Kaistia algarum: one gene and its partner. The protein of the gene in region 2 interacts with the protein of the main gene of each other region in a pairwise test. Links are inferred from orthologs where the notes say so. Each region holds a gene or a part of one and is shown on either strand. Other genes may lie near its edges.

Evidence for each region.
Region 1: the proteins of rho (region 2) and nusG interact in binary tests that used the Escherichia coli proteins (3 or more experiments, as listed by UniProt). The link is inferred for Kaistia algarum from one-to-one orthologs.

What each region holds. Positions count from the first base shown.
Region 1 is NZ_JAPKNJ010000006.1:3,539-6,332, reverse strand. It holds nusG (transcription termination/antitermination protein NusG), read right to left. Parts: upstream 1,766-2,794; coding sequence 1,235-1,765; downstream 1-1,234. Other genes in the region: OSH05_RS24880 (citrate synthase), read right to left, coding at 2,265-2,794; secE (preprotein translocase subunit SecE), read right to left, coding at 1,779-1,979; rplK (50S ribosomal protein L11), read right to left, coding at 663-1,094; rplA (50S ribosomal protein L1), read right to left, coding at 1-660. UniProt on the Escherichia coli protein: Part of the processive rRNA transcription and antitermination complex (rrnTAC). The complex forms an RNA-chaperone ring around the RNA exit tunnel of RNA polymerase (RNAP).
Region 2 is NZ_JAPKNJ010000001.1:2,062,029-2,077,825, reverse strand. The notes cover bases 10,266-13,118. They hold rho (transcription termination factor Rho), read right to left. Parts: upstream 12,399-13,118; coding sequence 11,133-12,398; downstream 10,266-11,132. Other genes in these bases: hemE (uroporphyrinogen decarboxylase), read right to left, coding at 13,050-13,118; hemJ (protoporphyrinogen oxidase HemJ), read right to left, coding at 12,612-13,040; OSH05_RS10045 (thioredoxin domain-containing protein), read left to right, coding at 10,266-11,073. Also shown: leuS (leucine--tRNA ligase), read left to right, coding at 1-1,277; LPS assembly lipoprotein LptE, read left to right, coding at 1,264-1,893; holA (DNA polymerase III subunit delta), read left to right, coding at 2,002-3,039; OSH05_RS10070 (ParB/RepB/Spo0J family partition protein), read right to left, coding at 3,164-4,036; OSH05_RS10065 (ParA family protein), read right to left, coding at 4,083-4,931; 16S rRNA (guanine(527)-N(7))-methyltransferase RsmG, read right to left, coding at 4,955-5,539; tRNA uridine-5-carboxymethylaminomethyl(34) synthesis enzyme MnmG, read right to left, coding at 5,635-7,509; tRNA uridine-5-carboxymethylaminomethyl(34) synthesis GTPase MnmE, read right to left, coding at 7,680-8,990; more of OSH05_RS10045, read left to right, coding at 9,055-10,265; more of hemE, read right to left, coding at 13,119-14,081; OSH05_RS10025 (pyruvate, water dikinase regulatory protein), read left to right, coding at 14,516-15,364; OSH05_RS10020 (Maf family protein), read left to right, coding at 15,361-15,797. UniProt on the Escherichia coli protein: Facilitates transcription termination by a mechanism that involves Rho binding to the nascent RNA, activation of Rho's RNA-dependent ATPase activity, and release of the mRNA from the DNA template.

The DNA of each region.
Region 1 (2,794 bases), on a different replicon or contig from region 2:
GGGGCCCATGGTCGACGAAACGGCGACACGCTGTACGAAGGTGCCCTTGGCGCCGGAAGGACGAGCCTTCTGAACGGCATCCGTGAACGCCTTGATGTTCTCGACCAGCTTCTCGGCGTCGAAGCTCGCCTTGCCGATGCCGGCATGGATGATACCAGCCTTCTCGACGCGGAACTCGACCGAGCCACCCTTGGCGCCCTTGACGGCGGTGGTGACGTCCATCGTCACCGTGCCGACCTTCGGGTTCGGCATCAGGCCGCGCGGGCCCAGCACCTTACCGAGGCGACCGACGAGCGGCATCATGTCCGGGGTCGCGATGCAGCGATCGAACTCGATCGTGCCACCCTGGACGATCTCCAGCAGATCTTCGGCGCCGACGATGTCGGCACCGGCGGCCTTCGCCTCGTCAGCCTTGGCACCGCGCGCGAACACCGCGACGCGGACCGTGCGGCCCGAGCCGTTCGGGAGCGAGCAGACGCCGCGGACCATCTGGTCGGCGTGACGCGGATCGACGCCGAGATTGAGCGAAACCTCGATCGTCTCGTCGAACTTGGCGGTCGCACGGCTCTTGATCATCGAGACGGCCTCGGAGATCGGGTAGAGCTTGGTACGGTCGATGCCCTCGCGGGACTTCAGAACGCGCTTTCCGTGATGAGCCATGATCAGTCAACCACCTGCAGGCCCATAGACCGGGCGGAACCTTCGATCATCAGGGCCGCGGCCTCGACGTTCTCGGCGTTCAGATCCTTGAGCTTCTTCGAAGCGATCTCCAGGCACTGAGCCTTCGTGACCGACCCGGCAGGAGCGCCCTTGCCCGGAGTCTTCGAACCAGCGGCGACGCCAGCGGCCTTCTTCAGGAAGAAGCTGACCGGAGCCGTCTTCATCACAAAAGTGAAGGACTTGTCCTGGTAGTAGGTAATGACCACCGGAACGGGCGAGCCCTTTTCCATTTCCTGGGTCTGCGCGTTGAACGACTTGCAGAACTCCATGATGTTGATACCGCGCTGGCCGAGCGCGGGGCCGATCGGCGGCGACGGAGTAGCCGAGCCGGCCTTCACCTGAAGCTTCAGGTAGCCTGCAACTTTCTTTGCCATTTTGCTTCCTTTCCCATGCCGGCGACCCGCCGACGAGGTGGACCGACATCACGTCGGGCCGTGCCGGCGAAAACCGGCGAGGAATGGCGTGGTACGGTGTCGACGCTTGGCGAGCGCCGCATCCTCCCACGCCCGGACGATCAGATCTTCTCGACCTGACCGTATTCGAGCTCCACCGGAGTGGCGCGCCCGAAAATCGAAACCGCGACCTTGAGCCGGGCGCGAACCTCATCGACTTCCTCGACGAGGCCATTGAACGAAGCGAAGGGGCCATCCGCGACGCGGACCTGCTCACCGACCTCGAACGAGACCGACGGCTTCGGCCGCTCGACGCCCTCCTGCACCTGGTGCAGGATCCGGTTGGCCTCGCCTTCCGAAATCGGCATCGGCTTGTTGTCCGAACCGAGGAAGCCGGTGACCTTCGGCGTGTTCTTGATCAAATGATAGGCGTCGTCCGTAAGCGCCATCTTCACCAGGACATAGCCCGGGAAGAACTTGCGCTCGGCGTCGACCTTGCGGCCGCGACGCACCTCGACGACCTTCTCGGTCGGAACAAGGATCTGGTCGAAGAGGTCGGCAAGCCCGCGCTGCTCGGCTTGCTCACGGATCGATTCCGCGACCTTCTTCTCGAAATTCGAATAGGCGTGAACGATATACCACCGCTTGTCCATCAATGTGCTCCGCCTAGCGTCCGACGCCGAGCAGGAACTGGACGCCCCAACTCAGGAGGAAATCGGCGAGAGTGAAGAACAGCGACGCGGCAATGGCCATGACGAAAACCATGACAGTCGTAATCGCGGCCTCGCGGCGCGACGGCCAAACGACTTTCGATACCTCCGCCCGGACTTGCTGGAGGAATGTAAAAGGATTTGTTTTGGTGGCCATTACCCGCTCACGGCTTGCGGGCGCGCAAACAAAAGTCTGCGCACCGCGCTGGGAAGCGTTACATAGAACCGTTCGAACGATTCCTCAAGTGTTAAATTGGCAGGGGCAGTAGGATTCGAACCTACGACCTACGGTTTTGGAGACCGTCGCTCTACCAGCTGAGCTATACCCCTCCACGTCCGGACATGCCGAGCGCGGCGATTACATAGCCGCCTCGCGTCCCGGACGCAATCCCTGCTCTGAAGCCTGGCCGGGGATCATCCCCGCACATCGCGCCATCCTCCCTCACCCGGCGCGAGCGAGCGGCTCCGGGCCGATGTAGCGCGCATCAGGGCGGATGAGGCTGCCTTCCGCCTGCTGCTCCAGCGCATGGGCGATCCAGCCGGCACTCCGCGCCGCCGCGAAAACGGCGGTAAAGCCTGTGCGCGGGATGCCGAGCCGCTCCAGAAGCAGTGCGGTATAGAATTCGACATTGACGTCCAACCGGCGCCCGGCCTTGCGGCGGGCCAGCACTGTGAGTGCCGCCTTTTCGACGGCACCGGCAAAGGCAAGCCGCCCCTCGCCGGCGAAATTGTCCGAATCGCCAGAGTCGACGGTTCCCAGTCCGGCGAGCACGGAGCGGAGCACGTCGGCGCGGGGATCTCGGACCCGGTAGGCACGGTGTCCGAAGCCCATGATTCGTTCGCCGGCGGCGATTCGGGCCTCGATCCAATCCTCGGCATGTTCCGGACGCCCGATCGAATCGAGCATGTCGAGGACGGGGCCGGGCGCGCCGCCGTGCAAGCGCCCCTTCAATGCCGACAGCGCGGCGATCA
Region 2 (15,797 bases):
ACTGCCCGGAATGCGGACCCGTGCCGGTGCCCAAGGCCGATCTGCCGGTTCGCCTGCCCGACGATGTCACCTTCGACCGCCCCGGCAACCCGCTCGACCGCCATCCGACATGGAAGCATGTCGCCTGTCCGAAATGCGGCGGTGCGGCGGTGCGCGAAACCGACACGATGGACACCTTCGTCGACTCGTCCTGGTATTTTGCGCGTTTCGCCACTCCCGCCAACATGCCGCCCCTGGCGAAAGAGGCGGTCGATCACTGGCTGCCGGTCGACCAATATATTGGAGGCATCGAGCACGCGATCCTGCATCTGCTCTATTCGCGCTTCTTCACCCGCGCGTTGAAGGCCTGTGGCCGGATCTCGGTGGCCGAGCCTTTCGCGGGTCTCTTCACGCAGGGCATGATCGTCCACGAGACCTATAAGGACGCGGCGGGCAAGTGGCTCTTCCCCGAGGAGGTCGAGAAGCGCTCCGACGGAACTTCGGTGAAGCGCGGCACCGAGGAACCGGTGACGGTCGGCCCGCCCGAGAAGATGTCCAAGTCGAAGAAGAACGTCGTGCCGCCGGAAATCGTCGCCGACAGCTACGGCGTCGATTGCGCGCGCTGGTTCATGCTCTCCGACACCCCGCCGGAGCGGGACAGCGAATGGACCGAGGCCGGCATCGAGGGCGCCTGGCGCTTCACGCAGCGCATCTGGCGTCTCATCAACGAGGCGGTCGAGCTCGCCGGTCCCGCCGCCACCTCAACGCCCGCCGAATTCGGCCCCGAGGCGACCGCGCTGCGCCGCAATGCGCATCGTCTGATCGCCAATGTCGAGGAAGATTTCGACCGCCTGCGGTTCAACGTGGCGGTGGCGCGCGTCCACAGCTTCGCCAACGGCTTTGCCGACGCGCTCGCCAGCGCGCGCGGCCGGGGAGCGGATCTTCCGGCCGATCTCGCCTTCGCGCTGCTGGAAGCCTCGCGTTATCTGGTGGCCGCGATCGGTCCGATGATCCCGCATCTGGCAGAAGAATGCTGGACGGTTCTCGGCGGCGAGGGCCTCGCGGCGGAGGCTGCCTGGCCGACTGCCGACCAGGCGCTCCTTGCCGAGGAGGACATGTTGCTGCCGGTTCAGATCAACGGCAAGAAACGCGCCGAATTGACCATCTCGGCAACGGCCTCCGATGCTGATATTGAGAAGGCGGTCATGTCGCTCGACGGCGTCGTTCGCGCTCTCGAGGGCCGTCCGCCGCGTAAGATCGTCATCGTTCCGAAAAGGATCGTCAATGTCGTCGTCTGATCGCCACCCCGATGCGACGAGGCACCCGACGCGCCGTGGCGCGGTGCTGATGTTCGCGACGCTCGCCATGCTGGCAGGCTGCACGGTCCGACCCGTTTACATGCCGGTCGCGGGCAATCAATTCAGCAGTGTCGATCTTTCGATGATCTCGGTCGTGGGCGGCTTCGATCGTGTCGGTCAGGAAGTGCGCAACAACCTGGTCTTCATCTTCACCGGCGGCAGGACGCCACCGCCGCCGAAATATACGCTCAACATCGAAGTCAAAAATTCCGAGTCACGCCTCGGTTTCACGACCGATTCCCTTGCGCCGGCCTATCAAGTTTCGATCGAGGTCAAGTTCGAGGTCAAGACGATCGCCGACGATCGTGTATTGATTCGCTCTTCATCGATTGGTCTTGCCTCCTATAACCGCTCGAACCAGAGCTTCGCCAACGAGCGCGCACGGATCGACGCGGAGAACCGGGCGGCCAAGTCGGTTGCCGACGAGATCAACCTGCGCATTGCGCTGGCGATCGCCAAGGACAAGCCCCCGGCCCCGGTCTATGTGCCGAAGGGCCCGAACCTTCCGCCGGGCGCGACGCCGGAAGTCATGAGCAACAACATGCAAAGCGGGTAGGGCGCGGGCCGCTTCATCGAAGCGGTTGCAGGCCTCCGCCTTCGGGAAATCGCGCCTTCGTGGCGGGCCGCTTTTCAGGCCGCTGAATTCGTTCTGGGGAGACCGCGCATGGTTGCCGTTCGCCAACAGGACGTCGACCGCATCTTGAGCCGGCCTGACCCTGCCCAGCGGGTCATCCTGCTTTACGGCTCCGATGGCGGGCTCGTCTCGGAGCGTGCTGCTTCCTTCGCTCGAACGGTTCTGGCCGGCGCCGATGACGCGTTCGGACTGGTCCGGCTTGATTCATCCGAGATCGCATCCGATCCCGGACGGCTCGCCGATGAAGCCCATACCATTCCGCTTTTCGGCGGCTCCCGCGTCATCCGCGTCCGCGTGTCGGGCAACCGACCCATCCTGAATGCCGTCGAGGCGGTACTTCGTTCGCCGCCTAAGGATAGCTGGATCGTTCTGGAGGCAGGCGAGATTCGCAAGGGCGTGGGCCTCCGCAAGCTCTGCGAGGCCGCGCCCGGCGCGGCCGCCATTGCCTGCTATGCGGACGAAGGCCCAGCGCTAGAGCGATTGATAGACAGCGAACTATCGGCCTTCCGCCTCGATCCCGAAGCACGCGCGCTACTGCGCACGCTGCTGGGTTCGGACAGGCTGGCAAGCCGCTCGGAGCTCTCCAAACTGGCGCTCTTCGCCCGCGGACAGGCGACAATCAACGTCGAAGATATACGTACCGTCATTGGCGATGGCGGGGGCTTCGCGGCCGACGACGCTGTCGATGCGGCGGCCACGGGCGATGCCGAGGGCCTCGACCGGAATTATCGCCGCATCCTGGCCTCCGGCACGCCGGCCTACGTCGTCGCCTCGGCGGCGCTGCGCTATTTCCAGCATCTTCACCGCATCCGCGCCGCCATCGAAGCTGGAGAATCGACGCAAAGCGCGATGGACCGCGCCGGCGGAGCTATCTTCTTTCAGCGCAAGGCGAAGCTCGAACAGGCGGTTCGGGTCTGGACGGGCGACCGGGTACTCTCCGCGCTGGAACGTCTCGACCGCGCCATCCTCGACAGCCGCCTGAAGGCCGCAATCGGCGACGAGATCATCGGCCAGGCCCTCCTCTCGATCGCTGTCCTGGCCCGCCAGGCTCGCCGCCTCACGACGTAAAGCGGAGCGGACCCTCCCTCGGGGTTGAGACCCTGGCGCTCGGACCGCGGTGGCGGCGGGATCGCAAATAGCTATTGAAGGATGCGGGTGGCGATCAGCGGCACTTATGCGTCGCCAACGCCCGCTATTCTCGCTTGAGCAGCCGGCATACCCCGTCGAGCTGCTCAAGCGTGCTGTATCCGACGCGAAGCGTGCCCGAACCATCGCGCCGGTGATCGATCGTGACGACGAGGCCGAGCATGTCGGAAAGCAGACGCTCCAAGGCCCGGGTGTCGGCATCCTTTTCCGGACGCGGCTTCGTCTCGCCGCGCCTCGGCTCCTGCTGCGTCAGCGCCTCGGCATCACGCACGGTGAGCCCGCCCTCGACAATCCGGGCCGCGACGGCCGCCGGATCATTGACGGTGACCAACGCACGCGCATGTCCGGCCGTCAGCTTGCCCTCACGCAGATAGGTCTTGACGCTGTCGGGCAGCTTCAACAGCCGCAGCGTATTGGCGACATGCGGCCGGCTCTTGCCGATGACATCGGCGAGCGCCGTCTGGGTATAATCGAACTCGTCGATCAGCTGCTGGTAGCCGAGCGCTTCTTCCAGCGCATTGAGATCGGCGCGCTGCACATTTTCAATGATGGCGAGTTCGAGCGCCTCCTTGTCGGAAACGTCGTTGATGATGACCGGGACGTCGTGCAGGCCAGCGCGCTGGGCGGCGCGCCAACGCCGCTCGCCGGCGATGATCTCATAGGCCTCGCCGCCGCCGCGCACTGGACGAACCAGGATCGGCTGAACGATCCCCTTCTCGCGGATCGACGCCGTCAGATCGGCAAGATCCGCCTCTTCGAAGGACTTGCGCGGATTGCGCGGATTGGGCGACAGGAAGGCGACGGGAACCCGTCGCGACGAGCGAGAGCGCTCATTGACCACCGCCTCCGTATCGACATCGCCGATCAAAGCTGCCAGGCCGCGGCCGAGGCGTCGGCGAGATCCATCTTCGAAACTCATGAGGATACTCCCGGGCTAGTCGAATGATATTCCGGCCGCGACATCGTCATGCCGCCCGCAGGCGCTTCTCGCGCTGGATGATCTCGGAAGCGAGCCGCAGATAGGCCTGGCTGCCCGTCGATTTGAAATCATAGAGCAGCACCGGCTTGCCATGCGACGGCGCCTCGGAAATGCGGACATTGCGCGGGATGATCGTGTCATAGACGGCGGCGCCCATATGGGCGCGCACATCCGCCACCACCTGGCCGGCGAGATTGTTGCGGCTATCGAACATGGTCATGACGATGCCATGGATCGAAAGCTCCGGATTGAGCGCCTGCTTGACCTGCTCGACCGTCAGCAGCAACTGGCTGAGCCCCTCCAGCGCGAAGAACTCGCATTGCAGGGGCACCAGGATCGAATGCGACGCCGACAGCGCGTTGATGGTCAAGAGGTTCAGAGACGGCGGGCAATCGACCAGGACATAGGTATAGTTTCGGCCACGAATCGATTCCGCGCGCTGCATATGACTGGCGAGGGCGCGGCGTAGACGGAAGGCGCGATCGGATCGGCTCGCAATCTCCAGCTCGACGCCGAGGAGATCCATCGTCGACGGCGCAACCGAGAGCCGAGGCACGGCGGTCTCGACGACGATTTCCGACAGAACGGCATCGCCCACCATCAGATCATAAGTCGAGCGCAGCCGGCTCCGGCGGTCGATGCCGAGCCCGGTCGAGGCATTGCCCTGCGGATCGAGATCGACGATCAACACCTCCTCGCCGATCGCAGCCAGCGCCGTGCCGAGATTGATCGCCGTCGTCGTCTTGCCCACGCCGCCCTTCTGATTCGCAAGCGAGATCACCCTCGGATGCGGAGGAAGCAGGGAGGGGGGCGAATAGTTCTCATTCAGGGTCATCGGAGGCCTCTTCCAATGAACTATTAACCCGCCGGACGGCGCTCCGCCCGAAGGATCTCGACGACGGAACTGTCCGCGTCGATCATGCTCTTGTGTCTTACCAGATCGAGCGACCAAGATTTAGAGGCTTCTCTCAGTTCCCCCTCGAAATCTGCACCTTTATGAAAGGCTGCGCGGGCGCCAGAGGCGAACAGGGGTTCGCTGAGGTCGAGAAGCGAAACGAGCGGCGCCAGCGCGCGGGCACTGACATAGTCGACCGGCTCGACGAAATGCTTCAGAACCGATTCGATCCGCCCTTCATGCACCATCGCCGGCGCGCCAGTCTCCCGGACGACGGTTCGGAGGAAGGCGCATTTGCGCTGATTGCTCTCGACGAGGTGCACCGCGGCTCCATCGCGGCCCGTTAGTAGAATCGCGGTGACCAAGCCTGGAAGTCCGGCGCCGCTGCCAAGATCCGCCCATCTGAGAGCCGCAGGAAACAGGGCGACGAGTTGGGCCGAATCCGCGATGTGTCGCCGCCAGATCTGGTCCATGGTCTTCGGGGAAACGAGATTTTGCGCCGGCTGCCACTTTCGGAGCAGCGCCACATAGATCTCGAGCCGCGCCATTGTTTCACGTGAAACAGGGAGGATCCGCGCAATCGCCCCGGGCCCGTCTACGACGGCGCTCGCCGGCCTTCGAAGGCCGCCCATCCCACCATCGCTCATGCCACACCTCGTATGGCTGGGCGCCGGCTCCGCGCAAGGATCAAGGCCAAGGCCGACGGTGTCATTCCCTCGATCCGGGCTGCTTGCCCAAGCGTGCCAGGACGGACCAACGACAGCCGCTGCTTCAGTTCGTTCGAAAGCCCATCCATGGCGCTGAAATCTATATCCTCAGGCAGCGCGACACCTTCGTCGCGACGTACCGCTTCAATGTCATGGCGCTGCCGATCGAGATAGACGGCATATTTCGCATCCGATTCGATTTGCGCCAGCACACCCACCTCAAACAAGCTCAGTTCTGGCCAAATCGCGGCGAGACGCTGCGGCGTGACATCCGGATAGGCCAGGAGATCGAAGGCGCTGCGCCGGACGCCATCCTGATTGACGCTCAGACCATGCCGCGCCGCCTCGGTCGGCGTCAGGTTCGCCGCGTGAAACGCGTCACGCGCCGCAACGAGCGCCGCTAGCTTCTCGCCATACCGGCGGCGACGTTCCATCCCCACGACACCGAGCGCATCGCCCCAAGCGGTCAGACGCTGGTCAGCATTGTCGGCACGCAACGACAAACGATATTCGGCGCGGGATGTGAACATGCGGTAGGGCTCGCTAACGCCGCGCGTGACGAGATCGTCAATCATAACGCCGATATAGCTGTCGGAGCGCGCCATAACGACGCCGTCCCGGCCACCGGCCCGCAGCGCCCCGTTCAAGCCGGCAACAATGCCCTGCGCCGCGGCCTCCTCATAGCCCGTCGTGCCATTGATCTGTCCCGCCAGAAACAAGCCGGCGACCCGCTTCGTTTCCAGCGTCGGATGCAATTCGCGCGGATCGACATGATCATACTCAATCGCATAACCGGGACGCAGGATCACCGCGTTCTCAAGCCCCGGAATCGACGCGACCAGCGCCCGCTGCACGTCTTCAGGCAGCGAAGTCGAGATGCCGTTGGGATAGACCGTCGGATCGTCGAGCCCCTCCGGCTCCAGGAAGATCTGATGCCCGTCCCGCTCGCCGAAGCGGACGACCTTGTCCTCGATGCTTGGACAATAGCGCGGTCCGCGGCTTTCGATCTGGCCGGAATACATCGGCGACCGCGCCAGGTTGGCCCGGATGACACGATGCGTTTCGTCCCCCGTCCGGGTGATAAAGCAGTCCACCTGTGGCCGTGTGATTGCCTTGGTCAGGGTCGAGAACGGCTCCGGCTCGTCATCGCCCTTCTGGCGCTCGAGGCTGGCCCAATCGATCGTCCGTCCATCCAGCCGCGGCGGTGTCCCGGTCTTGAGTCGCGCCAGCCGAAAACCCGCGCGCTCCAGCGTGCGCGACAGGCCCATGGCCGGCTGCTCGCCCATTCTCCCCGCTGGAAAGGACCGCTCGCCGATATGAATGAGGCCGCGCAGAAACGTACCGGTGGTAATGACGACGCTGGCGCAGGTCAGATCACGGCCATCCGCTAGGCGAACGGATTGAACCGCACCGTCCGAGACGACGATATCGTCGGCCTCGCCTTCAACGACGGTCAGATTGTGCGTCCCTGCGATCGCCGCCTGCATCGCCTCGCGATAGAGCTTGCGATCGGCCTGCGCACGCGGGCCGCGCACGGCCGGACCCTTGCGCCGATTGAGCAGACGAAACTGGATACCCGCCGCATCAGCAACCCGGCCCATCAATCCGTCCAGAGCATCGATCTCGCGAACGAGATGGCCCTTGCCCAGACCACCGATCGCCGGGTTGCAGGACATGATCCCGATCGTGGCGTGGCTGTGGGTGACCAGCGCCGTGCGGGCGCCCATGCGCGCGGCGGCAGCGGCGGCCTCGCAGCCCGCATGACCGCCACCGATCACGACGACATCAAACGCGCTCCTGGCGTCGTCCATGGTTCATCAAACTCCGAGGAAATGGGTTCGGCTGTCAGACCGCACGCGGAACCGCGCCTTGGCCCGACAATAGCCGCACCGCAAGGCCATAGCCGCAACCGTGCCTGTCGTCAAAGCCACAACTGTTTCACGTGAAACAACGCCGCCAATTACACCGCTTTCGCAGCAGCTCACTTTCCGATGCAGAACTCACGAAAGATCACGTCAAGCCATTCATCCACATCGATCCGCCCCGTTAGCCGGCCGATGGCATCGCCGGCCTGCCGCAAGCGCTCGGCCTTGAGCTCGGCCGCCGTCTCCCCGACCGCGAAGCGCAATGCCGTAACGGCGGTGCCGAGTTCCCGCCGCTGCCGCTCCCGTGTTATCAGGGCGGCCGGACGTGGGTTCAACAGGCCTAGCGCCGTGACGATCGCCGCCTTCAGATCCCCGAGCCCGGAACCGTTGGCTGCCGAAACCGCCACGTCATATTGGTTCGGACCCGAATCGATCCGTGCGAGATCCGTTTTCGTCCTTACGCGGATCACACCTCTGATCGTCGACGGCAGATCCTCCGGGGCCGCGATCTCGCCGTCGGAGAGGACGAGCACAAGGTCCGCCGCCCCGCCGCGAACCCTGGCACGCCGAACCCCCTCGCTCTCGACCAACCCAGTCGTCTCGCGAAGTCCGGCAGTATCGACCAGAGTCACCGCGTAACCTTCCAGATCCATGGCGACCTCGATCATATCGCGCGTCGTACCGGCTTCGGCCGTCACGATGGCCACATCCCGTCGCGCCAAGGCGTTCAGCAGGCTCGATTTGCCAACATTGGGAGCGCCGAGCAGCACCACTTCGAAGCCCGAACGGACGCGCTCGCCAAAATCCGCCGCCCGCAGATGGCCTTCCATCTCCTGTGCCACGGCCTCCGCGACTTCATCCGCCGCCGAGCCGATCAACTCCGGCACGTCGTCCTCATCGCTGAAATCCAGCTCGGCCTCCAGATATGCCCGAGCCTGGATAAGCCGCGCCCGCCAGTCCTCGGCGATTTTCCGCATGGCTCCGCCGGCAACGCCGACCGCCTGGCGACGCTGCGCTTCCGTCTCCGCCGCGATCAGATCCGAGAGACCCTCTACCTCGGTCAGGTCGGCCTTGCCATTGGCGAAGGCCCGACGTGTGAACTCGCCCGCTTCCGCCGGCCGGTAGCCGGGGAGCGAAGCCAGAGCGGATAGCGTGGCGGCGACAACAGCGCGTCCACCATGGACATGCAACTCCGCGACGTCCTCGCCGGTGAAGCTCCCAGGCGCTGCGAAATACAGGATCAAAGCCCGGTCGAGGCTGCCGCCCGAACGATCGCGCAGGGTTGCGAGGGTGGCGATCCGCGGCGCCGGAACATGCCCGGCCAACGTTTCGAGTCCGAATCGAATCCCGGGTCCGCTGGCCCGGATGACGGCCACGCCGGCTGGGGGCATGCCGCTGGAAAGCGCAAAGATCGTCTCGCCGCTCATTGTCATGCTCGACCCGTTGTCATTCGGCGCTACTCTCTCCCGCGAAACGATCGGAAGGCCTGACATGAGCAAAAACCTGCTGCGTCATGAGACCAGCCCCTATCTGCTGCAACATCGCGATAACCCCGTCCATTGGCGGGCCTGGAATGCGGCGGCTCTCACCGAGGCTGCGACGCTGAACCGCCCGATCCTGCTGTCCGTCGGCTATGCGGCCTGCCACTGGTGCCATGTGATGGCCCATGAATCGTTCGAGGACGTAGAGACCGCCGCCGTCATGAACGCTCTGTTCGTCAACATCAAGGTCGATCGAGAGGAGCGGCCCGACCTGGACCAGATCTATATGGCGGCGCTCCACGCGATCGGCGAGCCCGGCGGCTGGCCTCTCACCATGTTCCTGACGCCGGACGGCAAGCCGATCTGGGGCGGCACCTATTTTCCGAAACAGGCGCGCTATGGTCGTCCCGGCTTCATCGATGTGATGCGCCGTGTAGCCGAGGTCTATGCCGACGATCCAGTCGGAGTCACAGAGCAGGCAAGCTGCCTAACGGCGCACCTGTCCGCGCCGCCGAGGCAGGATCGCACGGCCCAGCTCGACGGGGCCTTGCTGGACCAGGCGGGACATTCCCTGCTCGGCGTCATGGACCCCGAGCTAGGTGGAACGCGTGGCGCCCCGAAATTCCCGAATTTCCCGCTCCTGGACTTCCTCGCCCGGAGCGCCGAGCGGACCGGCCGCGTCGACCTGACGGAAGCCGTCGACGCCGCGCTTCACGGCATGACCGCAGGCGGCATCTTCGATCATGTCGGCGGCGGTCTCGCGCGCTATTCGACCGATCCGAAATGGCTTGTGCCGCATTTCGAGAAGATGCTGTCCGACAATGGATTGCTGCTCGAACGTCTAGCCTTCGCGGTCCCGCTCGACGAGCCCGACCACCTGTTTCGTGACCGAATCGAATCGACGATTGCCTGGCTCGAGCGGGACATGCGGCTCGACAACGCGCTCTTCTGCGCCAGCCTCGATGCCGATTCCGACGGCCATGAAGGCGCCTTCTATGTCTGGCGACGCCATGACCTGGACGAACTCCTGACCGAAGCCGATGCGGGCTTCATCGCCGCGCTCTACGACATTTCAGCCGAAGGCAATTGGGAAGGCGTTTCGATCCCGAATCGTTTGCACCCCCACCCAGTGCTAAGCGAAGCGGAGGACGCTCGCCGACGTCGCATTCTTCAAACGCTGCGAATCGCGCGCGAGCGCCGCCCGCATCCTGCCCGCGACGACAAGCAACTCACCGACTGGAACGCCTTCGCCATTGCCGGCCTTGCGGCAGCCGCCTTTCGGCTGGATCGATCGGACTGGCTCGCTCTCGCAGTCGATGCCTTCGCGGCAACGGGGACTATCCTCCAGCTGGCCGGAAGGCCGGTCCATGCCCACCGCGCTGGCCGCCATATCGGACCTGCCTTCTCGTCCGACCTCGCTGCCCTCGCCCATGCCGCGCTCTCGCTGCATCGCGCGACGCAGGACACCGCCTATATCGACGAGGCCATCCGGCTGCTGGGCCTCCTTGACAGCCACCACGCGACCGGCGATGGCGGATACTTCTTCACGGCCGACGATGCCGAACCGCTAATCCAGCGTCGACGCGACCGACAGGATGACGCCGCGCCCAACGCGCACGGTCTGGCGGCCGATGCACTCATCCGCCTCTGGTCGCTGACGGGAGAGGACCGCTTCCGCGCCGAGGCCGACGCGCTCCTGGCCGCGGCGGGCGGCAGTATCGCGGCCAACGCCTTCGGCGCGGCAAGCCTTCTCGCCGCGCTCAATCTGCGCATCCGTGTGAGGAGTATCGTTATCGTGGCGCCAAATGTCGAGGCCGCCGAGCCCCTGCGCCGCGTCGTCGCTCAGAACTGGCGCTCGAACTGGACGCTGGATATCCGGACGGACGGAGCCACGTTGCCGTCCGATCATCCCGCCCATGGCCGCGGCGCCATCGAGGGCCGCGCGACCGCCTATCTGTGCCGGGAAGGCTCGTGCTCGCTGCCGATCCAGGAACCCGCCGAATTGGCAGATCAGCTGGTCGAAGGCTGAACCGGACCGCGACAAGCGCCTCCGCGGTCCCGCGGAAGCGCTCCGCTTCCGGATTCCGATCAGGTATTCATCTGATCGAAGAAGTCCGAATTGCTCTTGGTCTGCTTGAGCTTGTCGAGCAGGAATTCGATCGCGTCGACCGTGCCCATCGGCATGAGGATGCGGCGGAGCACATACATCTTCTTGAGCACATCCGGCGGAACCAACAGCTCCTCCTTGCGCGTACCCGAGCGGGTGATGTCGATCGCGGGGAAGGTGCGCTTGTCCGCGACCTTGCGGTCGAGGATGATTTCCGAGTTGCCCGTGCCCTTGAACTCTTCGAAAATGACTTCGTCCATGCGGCTGCCGGTATCGATCAGGGCCGTGGCGATAATCGTCAGCGAACCACCTTCTTCGATATTGCGCGCGGCGCCGAAGAAGCGCTTCGGCCGCTGCAGCGCATTGGCATCGACGCCGCCGGTCAGCACCTTGCCGGACGATGGCACGACGGTGTTGTAGGCACGGCCGAGGCGTGTGATCGAATCGAGCAGGATCACGACGTCGCGGCCATGTTCGACCAGCCGCTTCGCCTTTTCGATGACCATCTCGGCGACGGCGACGTGGCGCGTCGCGGGCTCGTCGAAGGTCGAGGAGATCACCTCGCCTTTCACCGAGCGCTGCATGTCGGTGACTTCTTCCGGACGTTCGTCGATCAGAAGAACGATCAGGTAGCATTCCGGATGGTTGACGGCGATCGACGACGCGATGTTCTGCAGGAACACGGTCTTGCCGGTACGCGGCGGCGCAGTGACAAGCGCGCGCTGGCCTTTGCCGAGCGGAGCCACGAGATCGATGATTCGCGGCGTCATATCCTTCGAGGCCGGAACCTCGAGTTCCATCTTGAAGCGCTCATTGGGATAAAGCGGCGTCAGATTGTCGAAATGGACCTTGTGGCGCGCCTTGTCCGGATCTTCGAAATTGATCGTGTTGACCTTGAGCAGCGCGAAATAGCGCTCGCCATCCTTGGGGCTGCGGATATAGCCCTCGACCGTGTCGCCGGTCCGCAGCGAGAAGCGGCGGATCTGGGAGGGCGACACATAGATATCGTCGGGACCCGCCAGATAGTTCGCGTCGGGGGAGCGCAGGAAGCCGAAGCCGTCCTGGAGAACCTCGACCACGCCCTGGCCGACGATCTCGACATCGTTTCCGGCCAGCTGCTTCAGGATCGCGAACATCAATTCCTGCTTGCGCAGGGTGCTCGCATTCTCGACCTCGAGCTCTTCCGCGAAGGCAAGAAGCTCCGTCGGCGATTTGGACTTGAGGTCCTGTAGTTTCATTTCACGCATGTGTCTTGCGAATCTCGCTTGGATTCAACGAAGAATGGTTCGTCAGGGGATTGGCAGAACTTCAACCAGCGGCGGCTTCAAGGGCCGGCGGTGCGGTGCTTCCATCAACCCTGGCAGGCCGACTGGCACCCGTCTGCTTCGATAAGATGCCGCACCTTAATCGCTCGAACGCCGATCGGCAAGCGCAACGCTCACGAAAGGTGTCGTTTCGTTTCAGAATGGCTTTACCACGACGAGAACGACGATAACGATCATCAGGATCGTAGGGATCTCGTTGGCAAGCCGATAGCCTCGTTCGGAGATACGATTGCGATCCGCGGCAAAGTCGCGGCGCCGGGCGGCAAGCCACATATGGAAAGCGCTCATGGCGACGACAAGGGCGAATTTCGCCATGAACCAGCCCTGCTGTGTCCAGCCGCCATCCCAGGCAAGCCAGAGACCGGCAAGCCAGGTGACGATCATCGCCGGATTCATGATGATCCGCAGCAGCTTGGCTTCCATGACCTTGAAGGTCTCGCTGGCTTCCGAACCGACCGCCGCGTGGCTGTGATAGACGAAGAGGCGGGGCAGGTAAAAAATGCCCGCCATCCAGCTGATCACCGCGATGATGTGCAGCGCCTTGATCCATTCATAGCCGGCCATCCTCGTCTCCTATCCGCGTATGCGGCGCACGAGCTGTTCGACATGCGCGATGGGCGTTTCCGGCACGATACCATGACCGAGATTGAAGATGTGGCGGGCCCCTTCCATCGCGGCAAGGATCGAATCGATACCCGCATCCAGAGCGGCACCGCCCGTAACCAGCGCCATCGGATCGAGATTGCCCTGCAAAGCGACGCGGTTCTGCGTCTCCCGCCGGATGGTCTCCAGATCCACAGTCCAGTCGAGCCCGATAGCATTGGCTTCCATCGCCGCCGCATAGGCCGACAGCGCCCGATCCGCGCCTTTGGGAAAACCGATGATGCGCGCACCCGGAACGCGGGCCCGCACGCCGGCTGCGATCCGGGCCGCCGGACCCAGCGACCAATTGGCAAACGATGACGGCGACAGAACGCCGGCCCAGCTATCGAAGATCTGCACAGCGTCGGCGCCAGCCTCCAACTGCGCCACCAGATAATCCGTCGAAGCGATGACCAGCGCTTCGATCAGGCGCGCAAAGGAATCAGGATCGGCCAGCCCAAAGCGACGGGAGGGCGCCTGGTCGCTCGTGCCGCGCCCGGCGATCATGTAGGTGGCAACCGTCCAGGGCGCGCCGCAGAAGCCGATCAGAGCCGTTTCCGGAGCCAATGCCGCACGAACGCGGCGCACCGTCTCGATCACCACACCGAGATCGTTGACGACGGCACCCGTCTCCCGGCTTCGGGCCAGAACCTCGACAATCCCCGCCGCATCGATCGGATCGAGCCGGGGTCCTTCGCCCTCGACGAAACGAACGTCGCGGCCAAGCGCCTTGGGGATCACCAGAATGTCGGAAAAAAGGATAGCAGCATCGAAGCCGAAGCGGCGGATCGGCTGCAATGTCACCTCGGTGGCGAGATCGGGCGAAAAGCAGAGATCGAGGAAGGAGCCTGCCTTGGCTCGCAGCTCTCGATATTCAGGAAGATAGCGTCCCGCTTGCCTCATCAGCCAGATTGGCGGAGAGGCCAGGCTCTCTCCGTCCAGCACGGCCAGCAGCGGAGAGATTGGGCGAGAGCCGGGGTCGCGCTGCACAGGCACCTTCCAATCAAGAGAGAGAGTCTAGAAATGTTTCTTCTTATTGACCGGGGATTAGCGTCATTCCTATCCATCCACAATGCGGCGCATTCGTAAGGCCACCAGCGCTGGTTTGGGCCGCTCGCAGGCACCCATGTGGAAATGTTAACGCACCCGGCGGCGCATCGGCCTGAATCTTAACGGATCTTGCCCATTCGTTAAAATTGTAACGATCTGGTCCGCTTGTTAAGAACTCGTTCATAATTGGCTATCATTACGGCTTGTCCCCGATTCCCGCGAAAGGCTCGGATTGGATCCCCAGCCCCACTGCCTGTTGATCCTTTCGAGCGGATCGGGGAGAGTTCGGCCTTGAGGCTGGAGTGGGCGATTTCGTCCCTATTTTTCCACAGCCCGGCGGAGCGACTGTGAAGAACGAGGCGCGCCACCTTCATCTCCATCTTGTCTCCGACGCGACTGGCGAGACGCTCATTACCGTCGCCCGTGCCGCTTCCGCGCAATATCCAAGCGTTGCCGTCGTCGAGCATCTCCATTCGATGACGCGGGCGCCCAAACAGGTCGAGCGGATCCTCGCCGATATCGAGCGCGAACCTGGCATCGTCCTGTTCACCCTGGTCGATCGCGCCATCGCCGATCCGCTCGAGCTGGGCTGCCGCGAGATCGCCGTGCCATGCTTCTCCGTCCTCGGCCCGGTGCTGCAACTCTTCCAATCCTATCTTGGCGCTTCCAGCGAAGGCCGTGCCGGGGCCCAGCATGCGCTGGACGGCGAATATTTCCGTCGCATCGAGGCGCTGACCTTCGCGATGATGCATGATGACGGCCAGCTCCCCGAAGAACTAGACCTCGCCGAAGTGGTGATTCTCGGCGTCAGCCGCACCTCGAAGACGCCGACGAGCATCTATCTCGCCAATCGCGGCGTGCGCGCGGCCAACATCCCGATCGTTCCCGGCGTCGCCTTGCCGGTGCAGCTCGCCGAGGCGAAGCGGCCATTGATCGTCGGGCTGATCGCGACGCCGGACCGGATCGTGCAGATGCGCGAGAACCGGCTTCTCGCCTTTTCCCAGGTTCCCGGCGGCGATGTCTATGTCGACCGCGCCGCCGTCGCCAACGAAGTGGCGGCGACACGCAAGATTTGCGCGCGCAATGGCTGGCCGGTCATCGACGTTACCCGCCGTTCTATCGAGGAAACGGCGACAGCGATCCTGGCGCTGCGCCGCGGTGAACAGAACCGAATCCGCGAGGCTCTTGGACCATGATCGTTCTCGCTTCCTCCTCCAGAGCGCGCCAGTCGCTGCTGACCCACGCCGGAATCCGCTTCGAGGCGTTATCCCCGGGCGTGGACGAGCGTCGCATCGAACGTTTGCTGGCAGCGGGTGGAGCCTCGCCTGGCGATCTCGCCATCGCGCTCGCCGATGCCAAGGCGCTCGCGGTGCTGCCGCTGCGACCCGACGATATCGTCATCGGCTCGGACCAGGTGCTGGATCTGGCGGGCGAGCGCTTCAGCAAACCTGCCGACCGGGCGGCGGCGGCCGACCAGCTGGCGCGTCTCTCCGGCCGGACCCATCGCTTGAATTCGGCAGTATCGATCGCGCGAGGCGATATCGTCGTTTGGCGCCATATCGCCACCGTCTCGCTCACGATGCGGTCGCTTTCGGAACGGGCGATTTCGCGCTATCTGGACGCCGCCGG